Regions from separate parts of the Streptomyces sp. NPDC058257 genome, predicted to be linked through region 2. Evidence: predicted binding sites of a transcription regulator. Region 2 holds the regulator's gene; the other holds the start of a gene.
What was found. The regulator HspR, encoded in region 2, represses chaperone genes until heat shock. The targets are predictions, from matches to a motif close to TTGAGNNNNNNNNNCTCAA.
Positions count from the first base shown of each region.

Region 1: the regulator HspR is predicted to act here: its motif matches at 1,978-1,996, upstream of dnaK (molecular chaperone DnaK).

Region 1 is NZ_JBHVXJ010000001.1:628,051-643,790, reverse strand. Features, by position in the region: gene ACFVXC_RS02710 (DUF6345 domain-containing protein) at 1-1,249, opposite strand, end outside; gene ACFVXC_RS02705 (OsmC family peroxiredoxin) at 1,496-1,921, shown strand; gene dnaK (molecular chaperone DnaK) at 2,057-3,928, shown strand; gene narI (respiratory nitrate reductase subunit gamma) at 4,032-4,754, opposite strand; gene narJ (nitrate reductase molybdenum cofactor assembly chaperone) at 4,754-5,323, opposite strand; gene narH (nitrate reductase subunit beta) at 5,320-6,933, opposite strand; gene ACFVXC_RS02680 (nitrate reductase subunit alpha) at 6,933-10,625, opposite strand; gene ACFVXC_RS02675 (hypothetical protein) at 10,882-11,307, shown strand; gene ACFVXC_RS02670 (winged helix-turn-helix transcriptional regulator) at 11,311-11,721, opposite strand; gene ACFVXC_RS02665 (helix-turn-helix domain-containing protein) at 11,742-12,563, opposite strand; gene ACFVXC_RS02660 (4a-hydroxytetrahydrobiopterin dehydratase) at 12,709-13,014, shown strand; gene ACFVXC_RS02655 (class I SAM-dependent methyltransferase) at 13,021-13,794, shown strand; gene ACFVXC_RS02650 (class I SAM-dependent methyltransferase) at 13,877-14,746, shown strand; gene ACFVXC_RS02645 (aldo/keto reductase) at 14,971-15,740, opposite strand, start outside.
Region 2 is NZ_JBHVXJ010000002.1:401,912-417,651, forward strand. Features, by position in the region: gene ACFVXC_RS07180 (LuxR C-terminal-related transcriptional regulator) at 1-599, shown strand, start outside; gene ACFVXC_RS07185 (hypothetical protein) at 942-1,256, shown strand; gene ACFVXC_RS07190 (ATP-binding cassette domain-containing protein) at 1,322-2,098, shown strand; gene ACFVXC_RS07195 (ABC transporter permease) at 2,092-3,393, shown strand; gene ACFVXC_RS07200 (hypothetical protein) at 3,380-4,045, shown strand; gene ACFVXC_RS07205 (hypothetical protein) at 4,432-4,680, shown strand; gene ACFVXC_RS07210 (ATP-binding protein) at 4,844-5,311, opposite strand; gene ACFVXC_RS07215 (helix-turn-helix domain-containing protein) at 5,559-6,440, shown strand; gene ACFVXC_RS07220 (DUF397 domain-containing protein) at 6,450-6,659, shown strand; gene ACFVXC_RS07225 (hypothetical protein) at 6,733-7,254, opposite strand; gene ACFVXC_RS07230 (heat shock protein transcriptional repressor HspR) at 7,358-7,807, opposite strand; gene dnaJ (molecular chaperone DnaJ) at 7,809-9,023, opposite strand; gene grpE (nucleotide exchange factor GrpE) at 9,065-9,772, opposite strand; gene dnaK (molecular chaperone DnaK) at 9,769-11,643, opposite strand; gene ACFVXC_RS07250 ((Fe-S)-binding protein) at 11,986-14,253, shown strand; gene ACFVXC_RS07255 (FG-GAP repeat domain-containing protein) at 14,481-15,740, shown strand, end outside.

The DNA of each region.
Region 1 (15,740 bases), on a different contig from region 2:
TGTCCAGGACCACGCGGATGATGCCGCGGTCGGGCGTGATGACCGGTACGCCGTCGAAGACCTGCCGGAACGTCACATGCGTTTCGAGAGACACCGGCTTCCCGAGCTCCGAGCCGTCCTTCGCCCCGGAGTTCTGCATCAGGTCGTGCACGCTGTCCACGACGAGCTCGGCGCCGTCGGCGTGCTGCTCCGCGAACGCGCGTGCCGCCTCGACCGCCCGCTCCGTGGGCAGCTGGCGCAGGTTGCGGTGGTTGGCCTCGGCGAGCTTGACCCACCGGACGGCGTGCGGCGCCGTGGAGATGATCCGGTCACCGGAGGTCGCGTTCAGCACGCCCTGCCGCTCGACCTGCACCTCTTGCAGCGCCGCCGACGGGAAGTCGGCGATGCGGCCGAGCTTGGTGAGCTCCTCGGCCGGGTCGCGCGGCGCGAGCTGGACGATCTGCGGGCTGCTGGGCGCGAGGGTCAGTGGCTCCCTGAGGCTGTCGCGGGCGTAGTACCAGCGCCACGCGTACCAGTTGTCCGGCACGTGGTCGCGGTAGAGGGTGCGCTCGCCGTTGAGCCGGGCGGTGGCCTCGGCCTGGGTGGAGCCGACCGCGGCGACCGAGGGCGCCTGGCCCTTGTAGATGTCCCAGCTCGCGTTCAGCCACGCGTCGGTGAACGTCTGCCCGGCCCGCCACTTCTCCCAGAACTTCGTGCCGTAGTCCGGGCTGTCGATGCTCACGCTCTCGAACCCGAAGATCATGCGGAAGCCGATGTTGGGCCCCGCCCACGTGCGGATCGGGGAGTGCCCGCCGAGCACCCTGAGCGAGTTGCACGTGGACCAGAAGACGTAGTTCGCCTTCTCGTTGCCCAGCGCCATCCGGTTGGACACCGCGTCACTGCGGCCGTCCCAGACCGCGCCCAGTGGCGCGAAGAAGACGCCGTTGCCGTCCATACCGCCGTGACCCGAGTGGTACACGGCGACCACCGCGTCCATTCCGTAGCGGTCCTGCCAGTTGTCGTACGTCTCCTCGTACGCCCAGACCTGCGCCCCCGCGTCCGCGAACCAGAAGTTGCGGTCGTAGAACTGCTGGAGGTACGACAGCCAACCGCTGGCATCGGCGTGCGTGTGGAAGAGAGTGTTCTGGTTGACGAACGTCTGGATGCTGAAGGCTCCCCACCAGCCGAAAGTCGAGTCGCGTGGAGTGGCGGCCCCTGGCTTCGCCCCTTCCAGCGGAGACGGACCGTGGTCCGAGTAGTTCATGCGCATGGCCAAACCCCCTGAGTGATCTCCTCGTCGGTGCGAGGGGGCCTCAAAGTGTCACCGCCCGACTGCCTTGCCCAGTTGCCATTCAGGCCATAGCTACTGCGCACCGGGGCTCTCGTCGCGCCCCTGACGCATCAGTAACCGTCCCCCGTGGGCCGGTCTTCGACGTGCTCCGAGTCGGGGTGTGATCGGATGGGCGCACGGATGTTCCGGAACGCATCACGGAACCGCACTGAAGGGATCTACATCGTGGCTACCACGCGCTCCGCGCACACGGTCTGGGAAGGCAACCTGCTGGAGGGCTCCGGCACCGTCACCTTCGACTCCTCCGGGATCGGGGAGCAGGCCGTGTCCTGGCCGTCCCGCGCCGAGCAGGCCAACGGCAAGACCAGCCCGGAGGAGCTGATCGCCGCGGCACACTCCAGCTGCTTCTCGATGGCCTTCTCCAACGGCCTCGCCCAGGCCGGCACCCCGCCGACCCGTCTGGTCACGTCCGCCGACGTGACGTTCCAGCCGGGCACCGGCATCACCGGTATCCACCTCACCGTCGAGGGCACGGTGCCGGGCATCGACGAGGCCGCGTTCACCGCCGCCGCCGAGGACGCCAAGAAGAACTGCCCCGTGAGCCAGGCGCTGACGGGCACGACCATCACGCTGACGGCGAAGCTCGCCTGACGCGGTCCGAACCGTGCCGCCGTCCCTCGTGGGCGGCGGCACAGTCGTATGCGGCATTGACAATAAGCCGCTCAAGTTTTGTGATGGAGGTCGAAGTACGCCGGTCAACGGGCTCGCGGTGGAAGGGGACTGGACATGGCACGTGCAGTCGGGATCGACCTCGGTACGACGAACTCGGTGGTGGCCGTCCTGGAGGGCGGTGATCCCACGGTCGTGGCCAACGCGGAGGGCGCGCGCACCACACCCTCGGTCATCGCCTTCGCGAAGAACGGCGACGTCCTGGTCGGAGAGGTCGCCAAGCGGCAGGCGGTCACCAATGTGGAGCGCACCGCACGCTCCGTCAAACGCTATATGGGCGACGTCAGTTGGCGCTTCCCGGAGGACGGGTCGGTGGACGGTACCCGGTACACCGCCCAGGAACTCTCCGCCCGCGTCCTGCAGAAGCTCAAGCGTGACGCCGAGTCCTATCTGGGCGAGGACGTCACGGACGCGGTCGTCACCGTCCCCGCGTACTTCGACGACACGCAGCGCCAGGCCACCAAGGAGGCCGGCGAGATCGCGGGCCTGAAGGTGCTCCGCATCATCAACGAACCGACGGCCGCGGCCCTCGCGTACGGCCTCGACAAGGGCGACGATCAGACGGTCCTCGTCTTCGACCTGGGCGGCGGCACCTTCGACGTCTCGCTCCTGGAGATGGGCGAGGGCGTCATCGAGGTGAAGGCCACCAACGGCGACACGCAGCTGGGCGGCGACGACTGGGACCAGCGCGTCGTCGAGCATCTGGTGCGGCAGTTCAAGAACGGCCACGGGGTGGATCTCGGCAAGGACAAGATGGCGCTCCAGCGGCTGCGGGAGGCCGCGGAGAAGGCGAAGATCGAGCTGTCGTCGTCGAGCGAGACGGACATCAACCTGCCGTACGTCACCGCGTCGGCGGAGGGCCCGCTGCACCTGGCCGAGAAGCTGACCCGCGCTCAGTTCCAGGAACTGACGGCGGACTTGCTCGAGCGCTGTCGCGGCCCCTTCCACCAGGCGGTCAAGGACGCGGGCGTGCAGCTCTCGGCCGTCGACCACGTCATTCTGGTGGGCGGCTCGACGCGGATGCCCGCGGTGACCGAACTGGTCAAGGAACTCACCGGGAGCGAGCCGCACAAGGGGGTCAACCCGGACGAGGTGGTGGCGCTCGGCGCGGCGCTCCAGGCGGGTGTGATCAGGGGTGACGTGAAGGACGTACTGCTCCTGGACGTGACGCCGCTGTCCCTCGGGATCGAGACCAAGGGCGGCATCATGACCAAGCTCATCGAACGCAACACCACGATTCCCACCCGGCGTTCGGAGACCTTCTCGACCGCCGAGGACAACCAGCCCTCGGTCGGCATCCAGGTCTTCCAGGGCGAGCGGGAGATAGCCGCGTACAACAAGAAGCTGGGCGTCTTCGACCTCACCGGGCTGCCCCCAGCTCCCCGAGGCGTCCCCAAGATCGAGGTCACCTTCGACATCGACGCCAACGGAATCATGCACGTCTCCGCGAAGGACGAGGCGACGGGGCGCGAGCAGCGCATGACGGTGACGGGCGGTTCCGCGCTGCCCAAGGACGACATCAACCGCATGGTGCGGGAGGCGGAGGAGCACGCGGAGGAGGACCGTAAGCGGCGCGAGGCCGCGGAGACCCGCAACCAGGCGGAGCAGCTCGTCTACCAGACGGAGCGGTTCCTCCAGGAGAACGAGGAGCGGATCCCCGCGGAGACCAGGACCGAAGTGGAGGAGGCAGCCGCGGAGTTGAAGGGCATCCTGAAGGACAGGGCCGACGACACGGCGGCACTGCGCGTGGGCGCGGAGAAGCTGGCCACCGTGAGCCAGCGGATGGGGCAGGCCATGTACGCGGCTTCCGGCGAGGGCGCCCAGCAGGAACAGGGGGCTCCGGGAGCCCCTGCCGAGGAGGGCGTGGTCGACGCGGAGATCGTTGACGACGAGAAGCCGGGGGAGCGGGAGAAGCGGGCCGGGGAGTAGCGCACCGTCGATCACCGGCTTCGCCGAGTTCGTCCTCAAACGCCGGACGGGCTGGATCCGGACGGGCTGGATCCGGACGGGCTGGATTCAGCCCGTCCGGAGATCACGACCCCGTCTTCTCCCAGCCCCGCCGCTCCGGACGAGGCCCGACCCTGCTCGGGTCCTTGCTCCGGTACACCACGTACGGCCGGAACAGATACTGCACGGGCGCGCTGAACATGTGCACGAGCCGGGTGAACGGAATCAGCGCGAACAGCGCCATCCCGACCACCGCGTGGATCTGGTACAGGACCGGAACCCCCGCCATCATTCCCGTGTCCGGCTGGAGGGTGAACAGGCTGCGCGCCCAAGGGGCGATGGACTCGCGGTAGTTGTAGCCGTCGCCCGAAGCGTGCGAGAGCTTGGCCACCATGCCGAGCACGATCGCCGCGAACAGCACCAGGTACATGAGCTTGTCGTTGGCGGTCGTCGCCCGGAAGACCGGCGCGTTCGTGCGCCGCCGGTAGAGCAGCAGCAGGATGCCGAGCACCAGCATGATTCCCGCCGCCGTACCGCCGTACAGCGAGAACAGGTGGTAGGTGTGCTCGCTCACACCCGCCTTCTGCGTCCACGACTCCGGAACGAAGAGACCGACCAGATGTCCGACGAGCACGAAGAGGATGCCGTAGTGGAACATCGGCGACGCGATGTTCAGGAGCTTCGACTCGTACACCTGCGAGGAACGCGTCGTCCAGCCGAACTTGTCGTAGCGATAGCGCCAGGCCAGGCCCGCCGCCAGGAGGACGACGACCACGTACGGGATGACGCCCCACAGCAGCGTTCTCATCAGTGCTCCCCGATCATTGCGAAGGGTTCGAGGCCGACGTCCTCCCGCGGGGGCCCCGACCGGGCAAGGGCCTGCGCCTCGGCCCGGTCCTTCGGTGAGGGGCCCGGCAGCGTCCCGCACACCGCCTGGAGCACGGACGCGTACGGCGTGCCGAAGTCGGTGAGGGCGAGCCGCAGCAGTTCGAGGCCCGGCCGGTGCTCCTCGAGGAGCACCGGACCGGCGTGCGCGGAGAACTCCAGGACCGCGGGCAGGAAGTCGGGCAGCTCCTCGCCGGTGAACTCCATCCCGTGCTCCCGGTAGACCTCCTTGAAGCGGACCAGGGCCATTCCGCGCCGCCGTGTGTCACCGTCGCGCCACCAGCTCAGGTAGAGGCTGTGGCGGTTCTTGAAGTCGAAGACCTGTACGTAGTGCGCGGCGAGTTCGGAGGGGCCGGTCGCCTCGGCGTGCGTCAGGAAGCTCTCCAACTGGGGTGCGGCAGCACGCAGTTGAGGCAGCAGGGCGCGGAACTCGTCGTCCGGGTAGGACAGGCAGTGCGCGGCTGCCTGGTAGAGCACGGCGTTCTCGCTCACAGGGTGTCCTTCTCGGCGGCGGACGGCTGCTCGTCGGCGGTCTGCCGGTCCCGCAGCGCGTGGAAGTTCTCGATGGTCACCAGAGGGAGCTGCTTGCGGCCCGAGTCCTGGCCGAACGGCCCGTCCCCGCCCATGCCGGGACCGCCCTCGTGGTCGAGGCTGCACGAGTCCGGAAGCGCCGATTCCTCCAGGCGCTGCGCGTCACCGACCGCGGCGGTCGGGATGACGTAGCGGTCCTCGTACTTGGCGATGGCGAGCAGCCGGTACATCTCCTCGATCTCCTGGCCCGACATGCCCACGGAGTCGGCGACCGAACTGTCGGGCGAATCCCCGAGGTTGATCGCCCGCATGTGCGCCCGCATCGCCGCCAGCTTCTCCAGCGAGGCCCGCACCGGGCCCATGTCTCCGGCTGTGAAGATCTCCGCCAGGTATTCGAGGGGGATGCGCAGGGTGTCGATGGCGCCGAACAGGTTGTCTAGGTCCTCGCCGTCGTGCCCGGTCTCGCTCAGCGCGTCCACGACCGGGGAGAGCGGCGGGATGTACCAGACCATCGGCATCGTCCGGTACTCCGGATGCAGCGGGAGCGCCACCTTGTACTTGCTGATCAGCGCGTGCACGGGGGAGCGGCGTGCCGCCTCGATCCAGTCGTGGCCGATCCCGGCCCGCTCGGCCTCGCGCCGCACGTCGGGGTCCTCCGGATCGAGGAAGACCCCCAGCTGGGACTCGTACAGCGCCGTGTCGTCCGGTACCGACGCCGCCTCCGTCACCTTGTCGGCGTCGTAGAGGATCACACCGAGGTAGCGCAGACGCCCCACGCACGTCTCCGAGCAGACCGTGGGCAGGCCCACCTCCAGGCGCGGGTAGCACATCGTGCACTTCTCGGCCTTGCCGGTGCGATGGTTGAAGTACACCTTCTTGTACGGGCATCCCGTCACGCACTTGCGCCAGCCCCGGCAGCTGTCCTGGTCGACCAGGACGATGCCGTCCTCCTCGCGCTTGTACATCGCGCCGGAGGGGCATGAGGCCACGCACGCGGGGTTCAGGCAGTGCTCGCAGATCCGCGGCAGATAGAACATGAAGGTCTGCTCGAAGGCGAACTTCACCTTCTCCGCGGCCTTCTCGCGGGTCTTGGCCACCATCGGGTCGAGGTCGCCGTACTCCGTCGCGCCGCCCAGGTTGTCGTCCCAGTTCGACGACCACTCGATCTTCATGGGCTTGCCGCTGATCAGCGAGCGCGGCTCGGCGACCGGGTAGTCGTCGCCGAGAGGGGCGTCGGTGAGGTTCTTGTACTCGTACGTCCAGGGCTCGTAGTAGTCCTTGATCTCCGGCAGCTTGGGGTTGGAGAAGATCTCCAGAAGGGCCTTGAACCGGCCGCCGTTCTTGAGCTTCAGGGCGCCGCGCTTGTTCAGCTCCCAGCCGCCGCGCCACTTCTCCTGGTCCTCGTAGCGGCGCGGATAGCCCTGGCCCGGACGGGTCTCGACGTTGTTGAACCAGACGTACTCCATGCCGTCGCGGTTGGTCCACGCCTGCTTGCAGGTGACGGAGCAGGTGTGGCAGCCGATGCACTTGTCGAGGTTCATCACCATCGCGATCTGTGCCATGACGCGCATCAGTACTGAACCTCCTGGCTGCGGCGGCGGATGACCGTCACTTCGTCGCGCTGATTGCCTGTCGGACCCAGATAGTTGAACGCCCACGACAACTGGGCGTAGCCGCCGATGAGATGGGACGGCTTGAGGATGAGGCGGGTCAGGGAGTTGTGGATGCCGCCGCGTCTGCCGGTGGTCTCCGTCTTGGGGACGTTGACCGTGCGTTCCTGCGCGTGGTGCATGTAGACCGTGCCGGCCGGCATCCGGTGCGAGACGACGGCTCGCGCGACCACCACGCCGTTGCGGTTGACCGCCTCGATCCAGTCGTTGTCCTTCACGCCGATCGCGTCCGCGTCCTGCGGCGCCATCCAGATGCACTGGCCGCCCCGGGAGAGCGACAGCATGAAGAGGTTGTCCTGGTACTCGGAGTGGATGGACCACTTGTTGTGCGGGGTGAGGTAGCGGACCGTCACCTCCTTCTCGCCGTCCGGACCGAGCTGTGGCTCTCCGAAGAGGCGGTTCATGTCCAGGGGCGGCCGGTAGACGGGCATCGCCTCGCCCAGCTCGTGGATCCAGTCGTGGTCGAGGAAGAAGTGCTGGCGCCCGGTGAGCGTGTGCCAGGGCTTCAGATGCTCGGTGTTGAGCGTGAACGCCGTGTAGCGGCGCCCACCGGCCTCGCTGCCCGACCACTCGGGCGAGGTGATCACGGGGACGGGGGCCGCCTGCGTGTCGGCGTACGTGATGCGCTTGCCCTCGTGCTCGGCGGCCAGGTGCGCCATCTCCTGGCCCGTGCGCGCCTCCAGGGTGTGGAAGCCCTGGGTGGCGAGGCGCCCGTTGGTCGTGCCGGACAGGGCGAGGATGGTGTTCGCCGCCTTGATCGCCGTGTCCAGGGCGGGGCGCCCGTCGGCGGGGCCGCCGCGTACGACGCCGTTGCGCTCGCGCAGCTCGTCGACCTCCTGGTCGGGACGGAACGCGATGCCCTTCGCGGGCAGGCCCAGCTTCTCCGCGAGGGGGCCGAGCGCGGCGAACTTGGCGCCGATCGCGGTGTAGTCCCGCTCGACCACGGTCAGGCCCGGCATCGTCTTGCCCGGGATCGCCTCGCACTCGCCCTTGCGCCAGTCGAGGACGACACCGCCGGGCTGCGCGGTCTCGCCCGGGGTGTCGTGCTGGAGCGCGGTGGCCACGACGTCCTTGCGTACGCCGAGATGGTCCACGGAGAGCTCGCTGAGCCGTTCCGCGATCGCCTTGAACGTGTCGAAGTCGGTGCGCGCCTGCCAGGGCGGGTCGACGGCCGGGGTGAAGGAGTGGACGTAGGGATGCATGTCCGTGGACGAGAGGTCGTGCTTCTCGTACCAGGTCGCCGCGGGCAGGACCACGTCCGAGAGCAGCGTCGACGACGTCTGCCGGAAGTCGAGCGAGACGAGCAGGTCGAGCTTGCCCTCGGGGGCCTCGTCGTGCCACTTCACGGTCGAAGGACGCTCGTCGGGCTCCGCCTCCTGCGCCCGCAGCGAGGAGTGCGTGCCGAGCAGATGCTTGGTGAAGTACTCCGCGCCCTTGGCCGAGGAGCCGAGCAGGTTGGCGCGCCACAGGGTCAGGACACGCGGCCAGTTCTCCGGTGCGTCCGGGTCCTCGCAGGCGAAATTGAGGGTGCCCGCCTTGAGCTCCTCGACGACATTGGCCACCGGGTCGCCCGACGGACCCGAAGTCTCGCCCAGTTCGAGGGAGTTGCGGTCGAAGGTCGGGTAGGAGGGCATCCAGCCGGTGCGTGCCGAGAGCGCGAGACAGTCGGCGCCCGTCATCCCCGCGAACCGGCCTTCGCCGAGGGGCGAGGCGAGCACGTCCGCCGCGAACTTGTCGTAGCGCCACTGATCGGTGTTCAGGAACCAGTACGCGGCGCCGATCATCTGCCGCGGCGGCCTGCTCCAGTCGTTGGCGCTGGCGAGCGTCGCCCAGCCGGTCGCCGGGCGGCACTTCTCCTGACCCACGTAGTGCGCCCAGCCACCGCCGTTGCGGCCCTGGCAGCCGGTCAGCTGGAGCAGCGCGAGGAAGGCGCGGTAGATCGTCTCGGAGTGGAACCAGTGGTTGGTCCCCGCCCCCATCAGGATCATGCAGCGGCCCTGCGACTTCTCGGCGGTCCGCGCGAACTCCCGCGCGATCTTCACGGCCTTCGCGGCAGGGACCGAGGTGTGCGCCTCCTGCCAGGCCGGGGTGCCGGGTGCGTCGGCATCCTCGTACGAAGAAGGCCACTCGCCCGGAAGCCCCTCGCGGCCGACGCCGTACTGTGCGAGCAGCAGGTCGAAGACCGTCGTGACCAGCGGACCGTCCTGGCCGCCGAGCCGGGTGGCGGGCACCCCGCGGCGCACGATCTCGCCGCGGCCCTGGCCGTGCGTGCCGCCCTCGGTGTCGAAGCGGGGGAGCAGCACCTCGACGCCCGTCGCGACCTCGGAGTCGTGCAGGGAGAGCTGCGGCTTGATGTTTCCGAGCTCCAGGTTCCACTTTCCCTTGCCGGACTCGGTCCAGCGGAAGCCGAGCGAGCCGTTCGGGACGGCGGGCTGCCCGGTGTTCTCGTCCAGGACGGCCGTCTTCCAGTCGCCGCCCTCGCCGCTCTGGCCGAGGTCGGTGGCGCGCAGGAACTTCGAGGGGACGTACGCGCCGTCGCGCTCGGTCAGCGTCACCAGGAAGGGCAGGTCGGTGAACTTGCGGACGTAGTCGGTGAAGAAGTCCGTCCGCCGGTCGACGAAGAACTCCTTGAGGATGACGTGGCCCATCGCGATGGCGAGGGCCCCGTCCGTGCCGGGATGCGGGTGCAGCCACTCGTCGGCGAACTTCGTGTTGTCCGCGTAGTCCGGTGACACGGCGACGACCTTCTGGCCGCGGTAGCGCGCCTCGGCCATCCAGTGGGCGTCCGGGGTACGCGTCACCGGGACGTTCGAGCCCCACATCATCAGATACGCGGCGTCCCACCAGTCACCCGACTCCGGCACGTCGGTCTGGTCGCCGAACACCTGTGGTGAAGCCACCGGCAGGTCCGCGTACCAGTCGTAGAAGGAGAGCATGGGCGCGCCGATCAGCGACATGAAACGGGCGCCCGCCGCGTGCGACACCATCGACATCGCGGGGATGGGGGAGAAGCCCGCGACCCGGTCGGGGCCGTGCGTCTTGATCGTGTGGACGTGCGCGGCCGCGATGATCTCGACGGCCTCGTCCCAGGTCGCCCGCACCAACCCGCCCTTGCCGCGCGCCTGTTGGTACGTCCTGCGCCGCTCCGGGTCGCCCTGGATGTCCGCCCAGGCGAGCACCGGGTCCCGCAGCCGGGACTTCGCCTCGCGGTACATCTCCAGGAGCACGCCGCGCAGGTAGGGGTAGCGCACGCGGGTCGGCGAGTACGTGTACCAGGAGAACGCGGCGCCGCGCGGGCAGCCGCGCGGCTCGTACTCGGGCCGGTCGGGGCCGACGGAGGGGTAGTCGGTCTGCTGGGTCTCCCAGGTGATGATGCCGTCCTTGACGTACACCTTCCAGCGGCAGGATCCCGTGCAGTTCACGCCGTGCGTCGAGTTCACGACCTTGTCGTGGCTCCAGCGGTCCCGGTAGAAGGCGTCCGCGTCCCGGCCGCCGACGAGTCCGATGCTGTGCAGGTCGGGGGCGGCGGTGCCCCGGCGGAAGAACTTTCCCGCCCGCAGCAGTGCGGCGCCGGGCTCGGTCGTCTCTGTCACCCTTGAGCTCCCTAGGTCTGCCTTTCAACGAACCTAGGTGCGGGGTGGCGGGGGCACACGGCGGCGGCGGCCGTACGGGTTGCGGGGGCGCCTCTCGTGGGCGCTCATCGCGCTCAGGGGCGCCGTCCTTACCTCTGGGGTAATCGACCCTCGCTCGCGGCCCCGGCAGGGTGGTCGTACCGGATCCGGTCCGGCGCACTCCGGCCCGGATCCGGCTTCCCTCTCTCTCCCTTCCGCTGTCGGAGGCCGGTTTCTCATGTCGACGTACTCTGCGCACCCGCTCACCGCACTGGCCCGCACGAACGACCCGAAGACGATGCTGCGCCGCTTCCTCGCCCTCGACGCGGTCGTGACGGCCGGGAACGGCATCGCGTACGCCGCTGCCTCGGGACCGCTCGGGCGCTTTCTCGGCGTCGACGCGGGGCTCCTGCTGGGCCTCGGTGTCCTCCTCACGCTGTACGGGGCCGGTGTCGGCTGCCTCGCGTCACGCAAGAGCCCGCCCACGCTGCCCGTCCGCGCAGTGATCGAGGCGAACGCGGCCTGGGCGGTGCTCAGTGTCGTCGCCCTGGCCGCCTGGCTCTCGCCCAGTACGGCGGGCGCGGTGTGGATCCCGCTCCAGGCCGTGACCGTCGGCGGCTTCGCCGCGCTGCAGTACGCGGCGCTGCGGGCCCCGCGGAGCTAGGGCCTAGGCCCGCGGGGGCGCCCCTGCCACGCGTGCGTCGAAGCGGGTGCGGGCGGCCTCGATCTCGGCGAGGTACTGGTGCGTCCAGGCGCACATTCCGTCGACCGTGGCGAGCAGCCCCGCGCCCGCCTCGGTCAGGCGGTACTCGACGCGCGGCGGCACGGTGGCGTACACCGTCCGGTGCACGACGCCGTCGCGCTCCAGGCCGCGCAGGGTCTGGGTGAGCATCTTGTGGCTGATGCCGTCCACGGCGGTGCGCAGCTCGGTGAAGCGCAGTGTCCGGTCGGCCAGGGCGTTGATGATCAGCAGCGCCCACTTGTTGGCCACGCCGGCGAAGATCTCGCGGGCCAGTGAGTCGGCGCGCGTCAGATCCGCGTCGTCGGGATGGCCGCTGCTTCTCTGCTTGGTCCCCATGCTCTTCCTTTCAGGAGCTGCTAGGACCCCGGCGACTGGAGATATTTGACCGTCGCCGGGTCGGCCGGGAGCAGCGTCTCGATGGCCAGTTCGGCGACCGTCACGTCCATGGGCGTGTTGAACGTCGAGATCGACGAGATGAACGAGAGCAGGTGACCGTCGTGCTCGATGCGCAGGGGCAGCGCGAAGTAGGGCACTCCGCTCTGCGACCCGTCGGCCTCGAAGACGTCGACACCGGGATCCTCCACCGGATACGCCGCCACCTCCTCGTACACCGCACGCAGCGCGTCGGAGCGCTGCAACGCGATCTGCCGCTCCATCTGGTGCAGGAGATGCCCCCGCCACTCGCGCAGATTGCGGATCTTGGGGGCCAGGCCCTCGGGGTGGAGCGTGAGCCGCATGGCGTTCAGCGGCGGACGCAGGAGGTGCTCGGGGACGCCTTCGAGGATCATCGCGATGCCACGGTTGGCCGCGATGACGTCGTACGTCGCGTCGACGACCAGGGCGGGATAGGGCTCGTAGCCGCGCAGGAGCTGCTCCAGGCCTTCCCGCAGGGCCCCCATCGAGGGGTCGTCCAGCGGGGTCTCGCGGAAGCGGGGCGCGTAACCGGCCGCCAGGAGAAGGGAGTTGCGCTCCCGCACCGGCACGTCGAGGTGTTCGGCGAGGCGAAGGACGATCTCCTCGCTCGGACGTGACCTGCCGGTCTCGATGAAGCTGATGTGCCGCGACGAGGAGTCGGCGCGCAGGGCCAGTTCCAGCTGGCTCACCTTGCGCCGCTCGCGCCAGCCGCGCAGGAGCGGGCCGACGCCGTTGCTTTCCCTGGTGGTCACGGCAGTTGTCATACCCAGACAGTAATCGAAGGGGTTCGCGACCCGCGGGGCACGTGGTCCGCGTCCGTGGCCCGATCAGGGCCGTGCGGGAGGCGCTGTGGCAGGCTGAGGGCTATACGTACATACGTACTCCCTACGCACGTGAAGGAGCGCGGCCATGTCACCCGAACCGCTGTCGCAGAAGGATGTCGAGGAGCGGCTCGCCGAGCTGCCCGGCTGGTCGTTCGAGGGCGGCAGGATCACCCGCTCCTTCCGGCTGGGCTCGCACTTCGCGGCGACCGCGATGGTCGTCCACATCGCGCAGATCCAGGAGGAGCTCGGCCACCACTCCGAGCTGACGCTCGGGTACGACACCGTCTCCCTGTCGGTGCACACCCACAGCGCGGGCGGCGCGCTCACCACGCTCGACTTCGATCTGGCCCACAGGGTCGAGGGGGCGGCGGTCGGCCACGGAGCGGTCTGAGCGCCGATGCTGGACTACAGCAGGGAAGCAGACCGCTATGACGCGTCACGCGGCGGCGAGCCCCGCGCCGACGCGGCCGCCAGCGCTGTCCGCGAGCTGCTGGCGCCCCATGCCCGCACGCTCCTCGACGTAGCCTGCGGCACGGGCCTGGTCACCCGGCGCCTCGCCGGGGCGGGCCTGCGGGTGACCGGAGTGGACTCGGCGCACAACATGGCGCGCATGGCGTCGGGGCGACTGCCGGGCACCATCGTCCTCGGCGACAGCCGTCGACTCCCCTTCTGCAACGCCTCGTTCGACGCGGTGTCCGCGGTGTGGCTGCTGCATCTGCTGTCCGGCCCCGAGGAGGCGGCGGAAGTCGTCGCCGAGTGCGCACGAGTGCTGCGACCCGGCGGTGTGTTCGTCACGACCGTCGACAAGGCCGCCGCGCACGACGTGGGCAGCGACATCGACGCCGCGCTCGCCCCGCGCCCGGTACGCGCCGCGGTCGACCACGGGCAGGCGGTCGAGGTGTACGCGGCGGCGCGAGGCCTGACACCGGTCGGCGAGGCCTGGTTCCGCGGCCACGGGCAGGGCCGCTCGCCCCGCTCCACGATCGACGACATCGGCCGGGGATGGTTCACGCAGGTTCCGCCCGACGGCCCGCTGGCCGCACGGCTCGCGAAGGAGCTCGCGGCACTTCCCGACCAGGAAGTACCGCGCCCCGACCCACGGTTCACCCTCCGGTCGTTCCGGAGGCCGCCCGCACGACGGACCACCGCGTTTGCCGAAACCGCAAGGTGACTGGCCAGGACGCAGGCGGCGACGCAGTCTTGGAGACGGCTTCGACCCCACTCCCGAACACACGAAGGCGGCGGCAGAGACGATGGCCCACGACCACAAGCACAGCCACCACCACGAGGACATCGACTGGGCCACCATGGGCCCGATGCTGGAGCGGAACGCGCGGCTCGCCGCCCCGCAGAACCGCGAGATCGCCACGTGGCTGCGCACCTGGCAGCCGGAGCCCGCCCTGGTCGCGGACGTGGGCAGCGGTTCGGGCTCCGTCTCCTTCCTCCTCGCCGAGATCTTCCCCAAGGCCGAGGTGATCGCGGTGGACCCGGCGGAGCCGCTCCTGGAGCGGGCGAGGGCGCGGGCGGACCGAGAGGGCCTGAAGGACAGGGTCAGTACGTTCCGGGCGGAACTCCCCGAGGGAATCGGCGAGTTGCCGCTCGCGGACCTCCTCTGGATCGGCCGGGCCCTGCATCACGTCGGCGACCAGGAGGGGGCACTGGCCGCTCTCGCGGGCCGCCTGGCGCCGGGCGGCGCGATCGCACTCCTGGAGGGCGGCCTGAACCAGCGCAGCCTGCCCCGGGACATCGGCTTCGGCCGCCCGGGTCTCCAGACCCGCTTCGACCTGGCGGACGAGAACTGGTTCACGCGGATGCGCGCGGAGCTGCCGGGCGCGAAGGCGGTCACGGAGGACTGGCCGACGCTCCTCACCCGGGCCGGCCTGCGCCACGCGGGCACCCGCTCGTTCCTCCTGGACCTGCCGGCCCCCGTCTCGGACGACGCCCGCGCCCAGATCGTCGCCGAACTCGCCCGCCGCCGCGAGATGCACGAGGAAACGCTCGACGCGGACGACCTGACCACGGTCGACCGCCTCCTGGACGCGAACGACGAGCAGAGCCTGCACCACCGGCCTGATGTGTTTCTGCTGTCGGTGCAGACGGTGCATGTGGGGGTCAAGGGCTGAGCCGCGTCGCGGAGAAGGGAGAAGGGGGGCAGCGGATCGGCGAGCGGGCCGGTCCGCTGACGTATGTGCGGCCGAGGGCTTCGCCGCCCTCGCGACACTGGCCCGGTGGTCAGGAGCGCCGCTCCTGACCACCGGGCCAGAATTTCGCACGAGAGCACGAGGGAAAGCCTGAGACCCCAGACCTGAGAACCTGAGACCTCAGACTCAAGCCTCAGACTCAGGCCTTAGACCAAGTCGAACTCGGCCGGATCCGCTCCCAGCCGTCGGTCCTCGTTCAGCGCGCTGATCGCCGCCATGTCCTCGGGGTCGAGCTCGAAGCCGAAGACGTCGATGTTCTCCTTGATCCGCGACGGCGTCACGGACTTGGGGATCACCACGTTGCCCAGCTGGATGTGCCAGCGCAGGACGACCTGCGCGGGAGTGCGCCCGTGCTTCCGGGCGATCGCGACGATCGCCGGGACGTCCAGGAGGCCCTTGCCCTGGCCGAGCGGGGACCAGGCCTCCGTGGCGATGCCCTGTTCCGCGTGGAACTCGCGGGATACGCGCTGCTGGAGGTGCGGGTGGAGTTCGATCTGGTTGACCGCCGGGACGACCGACGTCTCGGCGAGCAGCTGCTCCAAGTGCTCGGGCAGGAAGTTCGAAACGCCGATGGACTTCGCGCGGCCGTCGGCCTGGATCTTCTCGAACGCCTTGTACGTGTCGACGGCGAGGCCCTTGGAGGGCAGCGGCCAGTGGATCAGGTACAGGTCCACATGGTCGAGGCCGAGCTTCTCCAGGGACGCGTCGAAGGCGCGGAGCGTCGAGTCGTAGCCCTGCTCGGCGTTCCAGAGCTTCGTCGTGACGAAGAGCTCTTCGCGGGCGATGCCGGAAGCGGCGATGGCCTTGCCGGTGCCCTCTTCGTTGCCGTAGATGGCCGCGGTGTCGATGCTGCGGTACCCGGCCTCCAGCGCCGTCGCGACGGCTGTCTCGGCCTCGGCGTCCGGCACCTGCCAGA
Region 2 (15,740 bases):
CGATGTCCGACACCACGGAGGAGTTCCTCGCCGTCCAGCCCGGCGGCGCCCGCCCCCCGGAGACTTTGGCCGAGGCCTTCACCCGCGACCAGGCGCTGCTCAGCCGCGGCTGCCGCATGCGGACGCTCTACCAGGACACCACCCGGCATTCCCTCCCCGCTCTGGCCTACTTCGAGCGGCTCCAAGGCGACGCCGAGGCCCGCACCCTCGCCGAGGTCACCGAACGCCTCTTCGTCTTCGACCGGACCGTGGCCTTCATCCCCGCGAGCAAGGACCGCAGCCTCGCCCTCGAACTGCGCCACCCCGCCGTGGTCGAATACCTCGCCACCACCTTCGACCGACTCTGGCGCCTGGCCACCCCCATGTGGCCCCAATCCGCCCCCCAACCAGCAGAAAACGGCATCACCACCCGCCAACGCACCATCGCAGGCCTCCTCATCGAAGGCCATACCGACTCCGAGATCGCCACCCGACTCGGCATGAACGTCCGCACGGCCCGCGTCCACATCGCCAAACTCGCCACCACCCTCGGCAGCCAGAGCCGGGCCCAACTCGGCTACCTCATAAGCCAGTCGGAGATCCTGAACCAGGGCGCCTGAGCCCGAGAGTCGATGCACGAATACGCACTCCTGGGTCATTTGCCCCCGCCTCAGCGAGCTGCAATACAACAAGATGACGCTGGCGGCACGCCCCCGCCCCCGCCAGAGTTACTGCCGACGGAGCAAGCCCGGTTCGGGTCGATCCGTCGGCGAGCTGTCCTGCCAAACGGCCTGGGCAGAGCCTCGCTTCCCTTTGAGTCATCCCGGTCGGCTGCCCCGTAGCCGGCCGGGATGGCTCTCACTGCACCTGCCGTGACTCACGACTGGGAGCGAAATCTTTGCGCCTCCAGCGTCATATTCCCAGGGGGGGAAATGAAGAACAGGCCTCTTGTAAATCGAATAATGGCCACCAAGGCCGCGAAGGGTGCTGTCGTGGCGGCCTTGGCGGCTACGGCCATCGGGCTTACGGCTCCGATGTCGAGCGCCTCCAACGAGAGATCGTGGGACGACGGCTGCCGTGGGTACTGGTACTCAACCGCCGGTCACGGGTACTGCAATGACGCGAACACGTGGTACTCCAAGGGGTGGTACACGGACTACAACTGCAACAACGAGATCGACGAGCAGCACTACGACACGCTGCGCAACGGCTATCGGGGCAAGTACGACACCTACGAGTGCACGTTCAAGATCAACCACACGGACTCGCACAAGTAGTTCACCAGCGCCACGGTGGGCCCGCCATTCCGGTGGGCCCACCCCGCATTTGGGGAATTCCATCTATGACGACTTATCCCGTCGCCCGACTGACGGCCCTCACGCAGGGGTACGGCGGCCGACGCATCATCGACGATCTCGACTTGTCCATTCAGCCGGGCGTCACCGGATTATTGGGTCCCAACGGGGCAGGGAAAACGACCCTGTTCCGTACCCTCGCCACGATCGCGCCGCCGCAGAGCGGGGAACTGGAGCTCTTCAACAAGCCCGTCACCAGCGAACGAGATGTCCGGCAAGTCCGTCCTCGAATCGGCTACCTCCCACAGGACTTCGGCTACTACCCGGCGTTCTCCGTCACTGATTTCGTCCGCTACTGCGCCTGGTTGCGTGAGGTTCCGTCCAAGAAGGCCAAGTCGGCGACCGAGGAGGCGCTGGCCGCCGTCGGACTGGCCGACCGGGCCCGCGACCGGATGAAGTCGCTCTCGGGCGGCATGCTCCGTCGAGCCGGTATCGCCGCAGCCATCGTCGGCTCCCCGTCCCTGCTCCTCCTCGACGAGCCCACCGTCGGCCTCGACCCCGCACAGCGCCTCGACTTTCGTGACCTCATTCGTTCCCTCGCCCGCGCCGGGGCCGCCGTTGTGCTCAGTACGCACCTGGTGGAGGACGTGGGCGCTGCTTGTGACGCCGTCCTCGTGCTCAGCGACGGCCAGGTGGTCCACAGCGGTACGCCCCAGCAGTTGGCGGAACTGTCCACACCGACCGCTCCGGGAGACAGCCCTCTGGAGCGCGGCTACATGACGGTTCTGGGCAACCGTGGGTCGACCGAGGAAGCCGCATGCTGAACGCATACCGCATCGAGCTGCGCCGTTCGCCCCTGCTCACCGCCTTCCCCGTGATGATCGCGGTGGACCTGCTGGTGCTCTTCGGCCGGTCCCGGTACTGGATCGGCGTGTGGCCCGAGGCGAGCGTGGCGGCGCAGATCGTCACACTCTTTCTGGGACCCGTTCTCGCCGGTGTCTCCGCCTGGCAGGCCGGACGTTCCTCCCGGGCGGGACTGCCCGAGTTCCTTCTCGCGGCCGCCCAGCCGGGCTGGCGGATCGAGGCCGTGAGGCTGGCCGCCACCCTCACGCTCGGTTTCCTCGCGTACGGGATCGGGTGCCTCACCGCCGCGGCCGTCTCGATCGGCGACGCAGGACCGGGATTCCTCTGGCCGTCCTACCTGCTGCTCGGCGCCTCGACCCTCATCATTTTCGCGTCCGTGGGACACCTGGCAGGTCGCTGGTGGCCCTCGGCGGGATTTACGCCCATCGTCTGCGCCCTGGGCTGCTTCATCAGCATGCTGGCCCTGCCGTTCAAGTTCAACGTCCTCGCGGGGCCGCCGGACACCCACGTAAGTCCGCTGCCGGTCGCCCTCCGTCTCCTGTGCGCTCTCGCTCTCGCGGTGCTCGCGGTGACAGCACCGCCGCTGAAGAGGCAAGCCGAACGCCGGACACCCCACCGGAAATCGCCCCGCCATATACGTGGTGTCGCCGTCGGGTCGGTGGTCTGTTCCTTCACCGCGCTGGCCGCGGTCCCGGCCGCCGGTGAACTGCGCGTAGAACGTCCGGCCACGGCGACCACGCCGCTCTGCGACCGTGCCGATGAGAGTGCCCCACGGGTGTGCGTCTGGCCCGAACACCGGAAGTACCTGCCCGAGCTGACCCAGATGGTTCAGCACCTTGATCAGGCCGGTCAATCCTGGATCAAGGTACCCACCGAGTTCCGCGAGTTCGGGCTCCAGCGAACCGACCTGGGAGACCCCGGATTCGACATCGCCGAAGGGCACGTACGCACTGCGGCAATCGCCATGGCCGACCAGGTGTTCACGGCGTCCTTCGGCCGATGCCGCCCGCCCCAGGACGAGCGCCGTGCCTGGCAGGCCATCGACAACATCCACCTATGGCTCGAATACGAGGCGATGGGACAGGACCCGGCCGTCGCCGATGAAGGACTCCACGTCGAAGGAGTCACCACCGCACAGGGCGAGGCGACCAAGGCCGCGCGAATGCCGTCGGCCGAACAGCGGAACTGGGTCGAGCAGCAGCGCGGCCATGTACTTCGTGAAAGCTCTTGGTGCAAGCCTGATGAACGGCACTGATCTGCCAGATCTGCCCGATATACCTGATCCGCCTGGTCCTCCTGGCCTGTCTGATCTGCTGCGCTATGCAAGAGTCCACCGGGGCCCAGCGATCCTTGCCGGAACCACAGTTGTCGCCCTGCTGTCAGCGTTCTTCGGCGGGACCGACATCGCGCTTCCCTCGATCGGCAGCGGAGGAGCCACCACAGGGGTCCCCTACCGGCAGGAGCTTCCGCTTCTCTCGGCGGTCTTCCTCACATCCGCTCTCGACGGAGCCATGTCGGCACACGACGCGATGGGTGCATCCACGATGCACCGATTGCGCGTCGCATACTGCACCACGCTGACATTGACGGTCTGCGCCTTCTCGTTCGGTGCGGAGGCTCTCGCCAGCGGTCCGGACTCCGGGATCGTCTTCGTCCGGTCCGCCTTGATCTGGCTGGGCCTCGCCCTGCTTTCCGCCCGCCTACTGGGGCAGCAACTCGGCTGGGCCATCCCGCTTGCTTCGGTCCTCTTTCTGGTCTGGTACCCCGGCGACTGGTGGGATTGGACGTCCAACCCGGCCACCGACGTTTTCAGCTGGACTGTTGCCGCCATTGCTCTGGGCCTCGGGGTTACCGCGACCGCAGCAACTCCCTGGCGGAGGAAGGCCTTCCTCCATAGAGCTCGTTGACAACACCTCAGAACGGCGCCCTCACGCCCCTTACCGCGCCGCGCACTCGTGATCGCCCACGCCCACCCGCGAATCCATGGGTAATGCATTTATATCGGGTTCGTAAGGGACGTGTAACAGGACTCTGTGAACTTTGAACCGCAGGTCACCGGTGTGATCACATAACAAATGCCCGGGTAACCCCCGGAGCGCACCAGTGCTTTGTGCGGCCGGAACCCACGGCCGCGCCAGGTGCGAGACGTACCGCCTGCGTCGTCCTCCCCGGCCGCATATGTGTCACCGCGGCCCGGGGCGGTGTGACGGAATCGCGTGGTGTTCCCGCGTCCGTCTTCAAGCAGCGGCCGTGCGCCTCGCGGCGCGCGTCCCCCCACGAAAGCGAGCGAAAAATGCGCAAGACCCTCAAGAAGGCAGCAGTTGTCGGCGCCACCGTCCTGGCGTTCTCCGGTATCGCAGCCGGAGCGGCTCAGGCCGCGCCGGCCTTGCGTCAGGGCGCGGACATCATCGGAACCGGCAGCCTCGACGACTGCATCGCCCGGGGCAAGGACATGAAGGCCAAGGGTGAAATCGCGGACTGGGCCTGCATGGTGGGCTCCAAGGACAACACCTACGAGCTGACCCCCTTCTACGCCAACTAATCCTCCGCAGCACATGCCCGGCCCCCTTCACCAGGGGCCGACGGCCCGTCCATGAGGCCCTGCGGTCGCCACCCCCTCGGCGCCGCGCCACGCCTCCATGGTCGGCCCCGACAGCTCCCCCGGCGGACGCGTTCCGCCGGGGGAGCTGTCGGTTCCGCCCCGGTCACCCGACGCGGTGAGGGCGGGACGCTTCCCCGGACCCGGCCTCCCCCAGCTCGAACCAGACCCCCTTCGCATACCGCCCCGCCCTGTCGTCCGCGACGCCCCACGCGTCAGCGAGTTCCGCGACCAGGGCAAGCCCCCGCCCCCAGCAGGCGGCCACCCCGGCAGCGGGGTGCGCCACGACAGGCGGGTCCTGACTCTCGTCGAAGACGGTCACTCGTAGGCGGGTAAGGGTCAGGAAGACGCGGACCATCGCGGAGCCCTTGGTGTGCAGGTGCACGTTCGTGATGAGTTCCGAGGTACAGAGAGTCGCCGGCATGACCAAGGGGTCACGGTCGAGGGTACGCAGGACTGTGCGCACGAAGTCTCGGCAGATTTTGGGTGAGGTCGCGTCGCCCGGGGTGAACAGGCTGTAGTCGTAAGCCAGTTGCGCCGAGCGGTGTGCGGTGCGGGGTCGGTCGGTGGGCATGACGGTTGCTCCCGTCGGGAGGGGTGGGGGGCGGCCCCGCGCCGGGCGATGGCGGTGCCCTTGAGCCCCTCAGGGCGTTCGGGTGCCTTTCGACTTATGGGCAGGGGGAGCTGTATGACTCCTGTGTGTTACTGACGCGCCACCCACGGTAGGGAGTAAGGGAGCAAATGCGCAACCTTCTTGCCGTTACTGGTGGACCACATCGATGGGACAAGGCAGACTTTGCCCGAGCCATCAAGGAGACATAGTGGGACTGCGTACCGCCATCAGCGAACGCCAGCGAAGGCTCGGCCTCGAACTCAAACAACTGCGCGAACAAGCAGGATTGACCGCAGGGGAGGCCGCCGACTGCATCGGCATGAGCCGTGGCCAACTGAGTCACATCGAGATGGGCCGGACATCGATCCTCACCGATCGTCTGTTGGGCCTATGCCGCACATACGGTTGCGCAGATGCGCCCTATGTAAAGGCTCTGGTGTCCATGTCCGAAGCCACGGGCAAGGGGTGGTGGAGCACCCACAGGAAGAGCAGGGGCCCTGGGGCACTCAACCTCGCCGAGCTGGAGGAGAGCGCCGTCGCACTCCGCACCCACCAGTCTCTTTTCATCCCGGGCCTCTTCCAGACCAGCGCCTATGCCCGAGCGATCTTCAACAGCCCCAAACTGGGCGTCGACAACGTCGAGGACGCCCTGATGTTCCGGATGGAACGACAGCACATCCTCACCCGCGACAACCCGCCGTCCGTGCACGCGATCATTCACGAGGCCGCCCTGCACATGCGGTTCGGCAGCGCGCCCACGGTGCGCGAGCAACTGCTGCACCTCGTCGAGGTGGGCAAGCTGCCGAATGTCACCATCCAGGTCTATCCGTTCAGCGCGCAGGCGTACGCGGGACTCAGCGGCAACTTCGTCCACGCCGTCCCCAGCGTGCCGAGCCTGGGCACAGTCATCCTTGAACAGCCCACCGGCGACCAGTACTTGACTGAGCGAGAGCAACTCCAGCAGTACGGCACGCTTTTCGAGCGCCTTGCCGAGAACGCCCTCGCCCCCATCGACGTACCGACAGCCCCTGAAGCACACTCGGTGAAAGACTCGCTGGCACTCATCCAGCACCTGCTCTACGCCCTTTAGGAGACCCCGATGCCCGAGCTGAACTGGCAGAAGTCGTCATTCAGCGGCGGCCCGGAAGGGGACTGCCTCTACATAGCCCCCGCCCCCGACGGAACACTCCGCCTCCGCGAGAGCGACGCCCCAGCCATACAACTGGCCACAACCCCGCCCCAACTCTCCGCTCTCCTACTACACCTCAAGCACGAGCCCCCCACCCCTGACCGCCGCCTCTGCCCCTGAGTCGCGTCGCAAGAAAATCCCACCGACACGCCGCCTCACGCCCCACACACCGGGACTTTTCTGCAACCCACCATCAGCCTGCCGCCCACGAACGCAGCAGCCCCTCCCGCTCTCCCGCCCGGGGCGAGCCGCCCTCCCGGGCCCGGCCCCACTCCGCCATCGCCGCCAGCGTGATCCGCAGGGTCGCCTCGCCCTCCGTCATGCGGGACAGGAGCGTCAGCGACAGGTCGTGCTCCGCCTGGGAGTAGCCCGTCGCCGCAGCCACGTACGCCGTCAGTTCCCTCGGTTCCGTCTGCTCGGAGTCCGCCGCCGTCCTCGCGAGCCGTACCGTCATCGCCGGGGCGTCGTCCGAGCCGCCGAGGCCCACCGTGAGGGCCATGTCCACCAAGACGCCCACCTGCCGCTTCAGCGACTTCACGGGGGCGTCCTCGACCGTCAGGGCACGCACCTCGTCCCAGGGGTAGAACGCCGCCTGCCTGTCGCCAAGAGCCACGATGCCCTCCGGTGTCAGCCGCACCCCCGCCGCCAGGCCCGACGGCTTCGCGCCCACGTACACATCGCCCTCGGCGATCCAGAACAGGCCCACCATGGCCATCGTCAGCTCAACTCCCCCGGTACGTACGGCACGACAGCGCGTAGGGGCCGGGAGGTGCTGCCTCCCGGCCCCTACGCGTCACATTACTAAGAGCTTCGCTGAGCTACTGCTCCGACGACCTCTTGGGGCGCCACACCACCAGCGCGCTCGCCTGCTGCACGTCCTGGTAGGGGACGAGGTCACGGCGGTACGACGCGTGGACCGCCGCCTCGCGCTGCTGCATCGCGGCGGCCGCGCCCTCCACGGCGCTCGCCAGCTCGACCACCCTCGACTGCAGCGCCGCGACCTGGTTCTCCAGCTCGATGATGCGCTTGATGCCGGCGAGGTTGATGCCCTCTTCCTGCGACAACTGCTGCACGGTGCGCAGCAGTTCGATGTCGCGGGCCGAGTAGCGTCGGCCGCGGCCCGCGGTGCGGTCCGGGGAGACCAGGCCCAGGCGGTCGTACTGGCGCAGGGTCTGCGGGTGGAGTCCGCTCAGCTGGGCGGCCACCGAGATGACGTAGACCGGCGTCTCGTCGGTCAGTTGGTAAGGATTTCGACGACGGCCGTCCATCTCATGCTCCCTTCGCGGCCTGGAACAGTTCTGCCCGCGGATCGTCGTCCGCAGTCGCCTCGCGGTAGGACTCCAGGGCTTCCTTCGCCGCGTCGGAGAGCGATGTCGGAACCGACACCTCCACCGTCACCAGCAGATCGCCCCGCGAACCGTCCTTGCGGATCGCGCCCTTGCCCCGCGCCCGCATCGTACGACCGTTGGGAGTGCCCGGAGGGAGCTTCAGGGTGACCGGCGGGCCGCCCAGTGTGGGGACCTTCACCTCGCCGCCCAGTGCCGCCTCGGCGAACGTCACCGGCACCGTCACCGTCAGGTTGTCGCCCTTGCGGCCGAAGACCTTGTGGGAGTCGACGTGCACGACCACGTACAGGTCGCCCGCCGGGCCGCCCCGTTCACCGGGACCGCCCTTGCCGCGGAGCCGGATGCGCTGGCCGTCGCTGACACCCGCGGGGATACGCACCTGCATCGTGCGCGACGACTTCGCCCGGCCCGAGCCCTTGCAGACCTCGCACGGGTCCTGGGCGATGAGCCCACGGCCCTTGCAGTCCACGCAGGGGTCGGTGAGGGAGAAACCGCCGCCGCCGCCCCGCGTGACCTGGCCCGTGCCGACGCAGGTCGGGCACACGCGCGGTGTGCCGTTCTTGTCGCCGGTGCCGGAACAGGCCTTGCAGGGAGCCTGCGACGACATCCGCAGCGGGACCGTGGCCCCGTCCACCGCCTCCGTGAAGCTCAGCGTGACCTCGGACTCGATGTCCTGGCCGCGCCGGGGCTGCGTACGCGTGCCCGCGCCGCCCGTGCCCGCGCCGCCTCGGTTGAACAGGCCCCCGAAGACGTCACCCAGACCGCCCCCGAAACCGCCCGCACCGCCGGCGCCGCCCGCTCCACCGCCACCCGGGGCGCCGCCTCCGAAGAGGTCGCCCAGGTCGAAGTTGAAGGAGCCTCCCGCGCCGCCGCCGCCGGGACCTGCCCGGAAGCCGCCGTTGCCGAAGAGAGCACGCGCTTCGTCGTACTCCTTGCGCTTCTTGGGGTCCCCGAGGACGTCGTTCGCCTCGGAGATCTCCTTGAAGCGCTCCTCGGCCTTCACGTTGCCCGTGTTGGCGTCCGGGTGGTTCTCGCGGGCGAGTTTCCGGTACGCCTTCTTGATCTCGGCTTCGGTGGCGTCCTTGGGGACGCCGAGGACCTTGTAGTAGTCCTTCTCGATGAAGTCCTTGGTGCTCATCCCCGACGTCCCTCCTCTCGCTTCACAACAACTCCGATACGTCAGCCCTCGTCCGGGCCGCCACCGGTCTCCTTGTCCTCCGCCGCGTCGGCGGAGTCCGTGGAAGCAGCGGTCTCGTCATCGCCCTTGACCGTCTGCGCGCCCGGCTGCGGTTCGGCCACGGCCACCCGCGCGGGGCGGATGGTGCGCTCACCGATGCGGTACCCGGGCTGCAGGATCGCGACGCATGTCGTCTCGGTGACGTCGGGCGCGTACGAGTGCATCAGGGCCTCGTGGATCGTCGGGTCGAAGGGCTCGCCCTCCTTGCCGAACTGCTGGAGGCCCATCTTGGCGACGACCGTCTCAAGGGACTCCGCCACCGACTTGAACCCGCCGACCAGCTCGCCGTGCTCGCGGGCGCGGCCGATGTCGTCGAGGCTCGGCAGGAGCTCGCCCAGGAGGTTCGCCGCGGCGATCTCCTTGACCGTCACCTTGTCCCGCTCCACACGACGGCGGTAGTTCTGATACTCCGCCTGCAGCCGCTGGAGGTCCGCCGTGCGCTCGCCGAGCGCCGTACGCACCTGGTCGAGCTGCGCGGTCAGGCCCACGTCCTGAGCTGTCGTACTGCTTGCTGCGTCCCCGGCCGGGGCCGCCGGGCCCTCCTCGGTGGAGGGCTCGGCGGCCAGCGACGCGGCGTCATCGGGGGTGGCGCCGGAGGGGACGTCGGGCTTCTCGGTGTGATCACCGAAGCCCGGAGTCTCCTCGGTCATGCGGCGCCGCCCTTCGTGTCGTTCGGCTTCTCGTCGTCGACGATCTCGGCGTCGACCACGTCGTCGTCCTTGTCCTTGGACATGTTCGGGGCCTCGGCGCCCTCGGCACCCGGGGCAGCGCCCTCGCCGCCGGCGGCCTGAGCGTCCGCGTACATGGCCTGGCCCAGCTTCTGGGAGACGGCCGCGACCTTCTCGGTGGCCGTGCGGATCTCCGCCGTGTCCTCGCCCTTGAGCTTCTCCTTCAGCTCTTCGACGGCGGACTCGACCTCGGTCTTCACGTCACCGGGGACCTTGTCCGCGTTGTCGGTGAGGAACTTCTCCGTCTGGTAGACGAGCTGCTCGCCCTGGTTACGGGACTCGGCGGCCTCGCGGCGCTTGTGGTCCTCGTCCGCGTACTGCTCGGCCTCCTGGCGCATGCGGTCGACCTCGTCCTTCGGCAGCGAGGAGCCGCCGGTGACGGTCATCTTCTGCTCCTTGCCGGTGCCGAGGTCCTTGGCCGTCACGTGCATGATGCCGTTGGCGTCGATGTCGAAGGCGACCTCGATCTGCGGGACACCGCGCGGGGCGGGCGGCAGACCGGTGAGCTCGAACATTCCGAGCTTCTTGTTGTACGCCGCGATCTCCCGCTCGCCCTGGTAGACCTGGATCTGGACGGACGGCTGGTTGTCCTCGGCCGTCGTGAAGATCTCGGAGCGCTTGGTCGGGATCGTGGTGTTGCGCTCGATGAGCTTGGTCATGATCCCTCCCTTGGTCTCGATACCGAGGGACAGCGGGGTGACGTCGAGGAGCAGGACGTCCTTGACCTCGCCCTTGAGGACACCGGCCTGGAGGGCCGCGCCGATGGCGACGACCTCGTCCGGGTTCACGCCCTTGTTCGCGTCCTGGCCGCCGGTCAGCTCCTTGACGAGCTCCGCGACGGCGGGCATACGGGTCGAGCCACCGACGAGAACGACGTGGTCGATCTCGGAGAGCTGGATGCCCGCGTCCTTGATGACGTTGTTGAACGGGTTCTTGCACCGCTCAAGGAGGTCGGACGTGAGCTGCTGGAACTGGGCGCGCGTGAGCTTCTCGTCCAGGTGCAGCGGGCCCTCGGCGGACGCCGTGATGTACGGCAGGTTGATCGAGGTCTCCGTGGAGGAGGACAGCTCGATCTTGGCCTTCTCGGCCGCCTCGCGCAGGCGCTGGAGCGCCATCTTGTCCTTGGAGAGGTCCACGCCGTGGCCGTTGTTGAACTGCTTGACCAGGTAGTCGACGACGCGCTGGTCCCAGTCGTCACCACCGAGGTGGTTGTCGCCGTTCGTGGCCTTCACCTCGACGACGCCGTCGCCGATCTCCAGGAGGGACACGTCGAAGGTGCCGCCACCGAGGTCGAAGACGAGGATCGTCTGGTCGTCCTTGTCGAGGCCGTACGCCAGAGCGGCGGCCGTCGGCTCGTTGACGATGCGCAGGACGTTCAGGCCCGCGATCTCGCCGGCCTCCTTCGTCGCCTGGCGCTCGGAGTCGTTGAAGTACGCGGGGACGGTGATGACCGCGTCGGCCACCTTCTCGCCCAGGTACGACTCGGCGTCGCGCTTCAGCTTCTGCAGGATGAACGCGGAGATCTGCTGGGGGTTGAACCCCTTGTCGTCGATGTCCACCTTCCAGTCAGTGCCCATGTGGCGCTTGACCGAGCGGATGGTCCTGTCGACGTTCGTGACTGCCTGGCGCTTGGCGACCTCGCCTACCAGGACCTCACCGTTCTTCGCGAAGGCGACGACGGACGGCGTGGTCCTGGCGCCCTCGGCGTTGGTGATGACGGTGGGCTCGCCGCCTTCAAGAACGCTGACGACAGAGTTAGTCGTGCCCAGGTCGATGCCGACCGCACGTGCCATTTCGGTTCCTCCAGAGGTACTTCTTGAGTGGATCTGACTCAAGGATGCATGGTCGCTGCGCTTGCGTCAACAGATGTGAGTCTGGGGGGCTCAACTCTTATCCCGGGCTTACGCGCAACCCTCACCCCGCGCCGCACTCGACTGCGGGCCCGCCATGGCTGGTCGCGCAGTTCCCCGCGCCCCTGCGGGCCCCACGACGGCGCCGGCGCGGCAAGGGTTGCCTGAGCGACGCAGATCACCGCCTCGCTGGCTACAGTGCGGCTGAGTAAGTGGGTAGTCTCAGACGGACTGCATAAGTTACCGCTTAGTAATAGTTCGCCTCGCAGGCCCGAGGAGCCCCAAATGCAACTCGCCGCGATCATCGTGTCGCTGGTCCTAATCGCGGTCGGCGTCGCGCTGTTCGGCCGTGCCATCGTGCAGATCGTCCAGTACATGCGGCTCGGTCAGCCCGTCCCCGCCGGTACCCGCACCGATCAGCCCGTGCAGCGCACCGTCACCGTGGCCAAGGAGTTCCTCGGCCACACCCGCATGAACCGCTGGGGCGTCGTCGGCGTCGCGCACTGGTTCGTGGCGGTGGGCTTCCTCTCGCTGCTCCTGACCATCGTCAACGCCATCGGCCAGCTCTTCAAGGCCGACTGGATGCTGCCGATCATCGGCGAGTGGGCCCCGTACAACATGTTCGTCGAGTTCATCGGCACGATGACCATCGTCGGCATCGTGACGCTGATCGTCATCCGGCAGCTGAGCAACCCCGACAAGCCGGGCCGCAAGTCCCGGTTCGCGGGCTCGAAGAAGGGCCAGGCGTACTTCGTCGAGGCCGTCATCCTCATCGTCGGCGTCTGCATCTTCGCGCTGCACGCCCTTGAGGGTGCCCAGCACCACGTGGACAGCTACGAGGCGTCGTTCTTCATCTCGTACCCGTTCGTCTCGTGGTTCGGGGGCATGGATCTCTCGACGCTGCAGAACCTCACGTACTTCTTCGCCATGGTCAAGATCGCGACGTCCTTCATCTGGATGATCACCGTCGCGCTCAACACCAACATGGGCGTCGCCTGGCACCGCTTCCTCGCCTTCCCGAACATCTGGTTCAAGCGCGACGCGGACGGCTCCACGACCCTCGGCGAGCTGCAGCCCATGACGTCCGGCGGCAAGCCGATCGACTGGGAGGACCCGGGCGAGGACGACGTCTTCGGCGTCAGCCAGGTCGAGCAGTTCTCCTGGAAGGGCCTCCTCGACTTCAGTACGTGCACCGAGTGCGGCCGCTGCCAGTCGCAGTGCCCCGCCTGGAACACCGGCAAGCCGCTCTCCCCCAAGCTCCTGATCATGTCGCTGCGCGACCACGCGCACGCCAAGGCCCCCTACCTGCTCGCCGGTGGCGGCAAGGACATGGAGGGCAACGAGAAGGCGACGCAGGAGCAGCTGGCGGACGTGCCCGCCGCCGCACTCGCGGAGGCCGAGCGCCCCCTCGTCGGCACCGCCGAGGAGAACGGCGTCATCGACCCCGACGTCCTGTGGTCCTGCACCAGCTGCGGCGCCTGTGTCGAGCAGTGCCCGGTGGACATCGAGCACATCGACCACATCGTCGACATGCGCCGCTACCAGGTGATGATCGAGAGCGCGTTCCCGTCCGAGGCCGGCACGATGCTCAAGAACCTGGAGAAGAAGGGCAACCCCTGGGGGCTCGCCAAGAAGCAGCGCCTGGAGTGGCTCAAGGAGCTCGACTTCGAGGTGCCGGTCGTCGGCAAGGACATCGAGGACCTCACCGAGGTCGAGTACCTCTACTGGGTCGGCTGCGCGGGCTCCCTGGAGGACCGTGCGAAGAAGACCACCAAGGCCTTCGCCGAGCTGCTCAACATGGCGGGCGTCAAGTTCGCGATCATGGGCGGCGACGAGAAGTGCACCGGTGACTCCGCACGCCGCCTGGGCAACGAGCCGCTGTTCCAGCAGCTCGGCCAGGAGAACGTGGCCATGCTGAACATGGCGTACGGCGAGGACGACGAGGACCCGGCGACCAAGAAGCCGAAGACGGCCAAGAAGATCGTCGCGACCTGCCCGCACTGCCTCAACACGCTCGGCAACGAGTACCCGCAGCTCGGCGGCGACTACGAGGTCATCCACCACACGCAGCTGCTCCAGCACCTCATCGACGAGGGCAAGCTCATCCCGGTGACGCCCGTCGAGGGCCTCATCACCTACCACGACCCGTGCTACCTCGGTCGGCACAACAAGATCTACACGCCGCCGCGCGAGATCATGTCCGCCGTCCCGGGCCTGCGTCAGCAGGAGATGCACCGTCACAAGGAGCGCGGCTTCTGCTGCGGTGCCGGTGGTGCGCGGATGTGGATGGAGGAGCGGATCGGCAAGCGCATCAACACGGAGCGGGTCGACGAGGCGCTCAGCCTCAACCCCGACATCGTGTCGACGGCCTGCCCGTTCTGTCTGGTGATGCTCACCGACTCCGTCAACGGCAAGAAGAACGACGGCGCGGCGAAGGAAGCCCTCCAGGTCGTGGATGTCGCGCAGTTGCTGCTCGAATCCGTGAAGACGCCGGTGGACCCCGCCGGTGAGCCCGAGACCGCGGACGAGCCGGAGCCCGAGCCGGTGAAGTAGACCGCACGCAGGCCGCACGCAGGCCGCACGCAGTCCCCGTGCAGGCACGCCGCCAGGCGTTCAGGCCGGTTCCGCCCTCAGGGCGGGACCGGCCTTTCCTACTGTGCGGAAGGGGGGCATCATGTGCTGGTTGTTGTCGGTTGGGGCGGTCGGGGCGGGTGATGGGCATGCGGAGTGCCGGAACACATGGCATACGTGGCGTCAGACGGACGCGGCACGGTGGTGTCGTGGGTACGGCCGCCGCCGTCAGCTGCGCGCTGCTGCTCGCCGGGTGCGGGGGCGGCGACGACGCCGAGAAGCCCGACGCCCGGCACCGGCCCGTCAGCATGGCGGGCAAGAGCGCGGCACAGCTGCCCATACCCCGCGGCAAGGGCAGCAAGGTCGACGACGACTTCAACGGTGACGGCGCCCCCGATCTCGTACTGGACGACCTGGTGCACGAGGGCCACGGCGACGACGCGGGCATCGGTGTCGTCTACGGCTCCAGGACCGGACTGCGGCCAGGCGCACGGCAGTTGCTGAGCGCGCGGGCCAACGGGGCACGCACCAAGGGCGAGTTGCCCGCGTCCTTCGAGTCGGAGGCGTCCTGCGACCTCGACAAGGACGGGTTCTCCGATCTGCTCGTCTCCACCGACCCGCCCTACGACGGCCTCGGTCAGCCGCCCGTGCCGCTGCAGATCCTCTTCGGCTCGCCCAAGGGTCTGACCGGCAAGGCCGTGAAGGTGAAGGTGCCCGCGCAGTCCCGCTTCGGCAACGACTGGTCCGACCAGCCGGTGTGCGGGGACTTCGACGGGGACGGCGCGAACGACCTCGTCCTGCACGCGAGCGGCGCCCGGCTCACGTTCCTGCGCGGCCCGTTCAAACGGAACGGTGCCCCGCGCGCCGCGGGCAAGCCGCTCGCCGCGCCCGGCAACGACCTCGTCACCGGCAAGGCCACGGACGTGGACCGCGACGGCTACGACGACCTCGTCGTCCGCAAGGCGGCGGGCGCGTCCGGCGCCGCAGCCGGCGCCCTCGTCCTGGGCGGCCCGAAGGGCCCCGCCGAGACCGGCGTCCTCTTCCCCTCCGGCACGGACATCGCGTTCGGGCGCTTCGGCAGGGGCAAGGGCATGGACGCGGCCATCGCGGGCCCGAACGGGGTCGCCCTGCGCTACGACGTGCCCGGCACGCAGCGCGGCGCCATGAAGTCGAGGAACGTGACCGTGGACACCGGCGACTTCGACGGCGACGGCCTGAGCGAGCTGATCCTGAGCGGTGGCAGCAGCGGGGACGGGGGCGGCACCGGCGAGGTGCGGGTCTTCAGGGGACGTACGGGGCCGCTGGACAGCAACGCGTCGGCGCTCGTGGTCCCCGCCGCGAAGGGCACCACGCAGGTCCTCGCCATCGCGGACTTCAACGGCGACAAGCGTGACGATCTGGTCCTTCGGACGTATCGCGGGGACGGCGAGGACACGGTGGGGGTGTACCCGGGAGTGAAGGCCGACCTG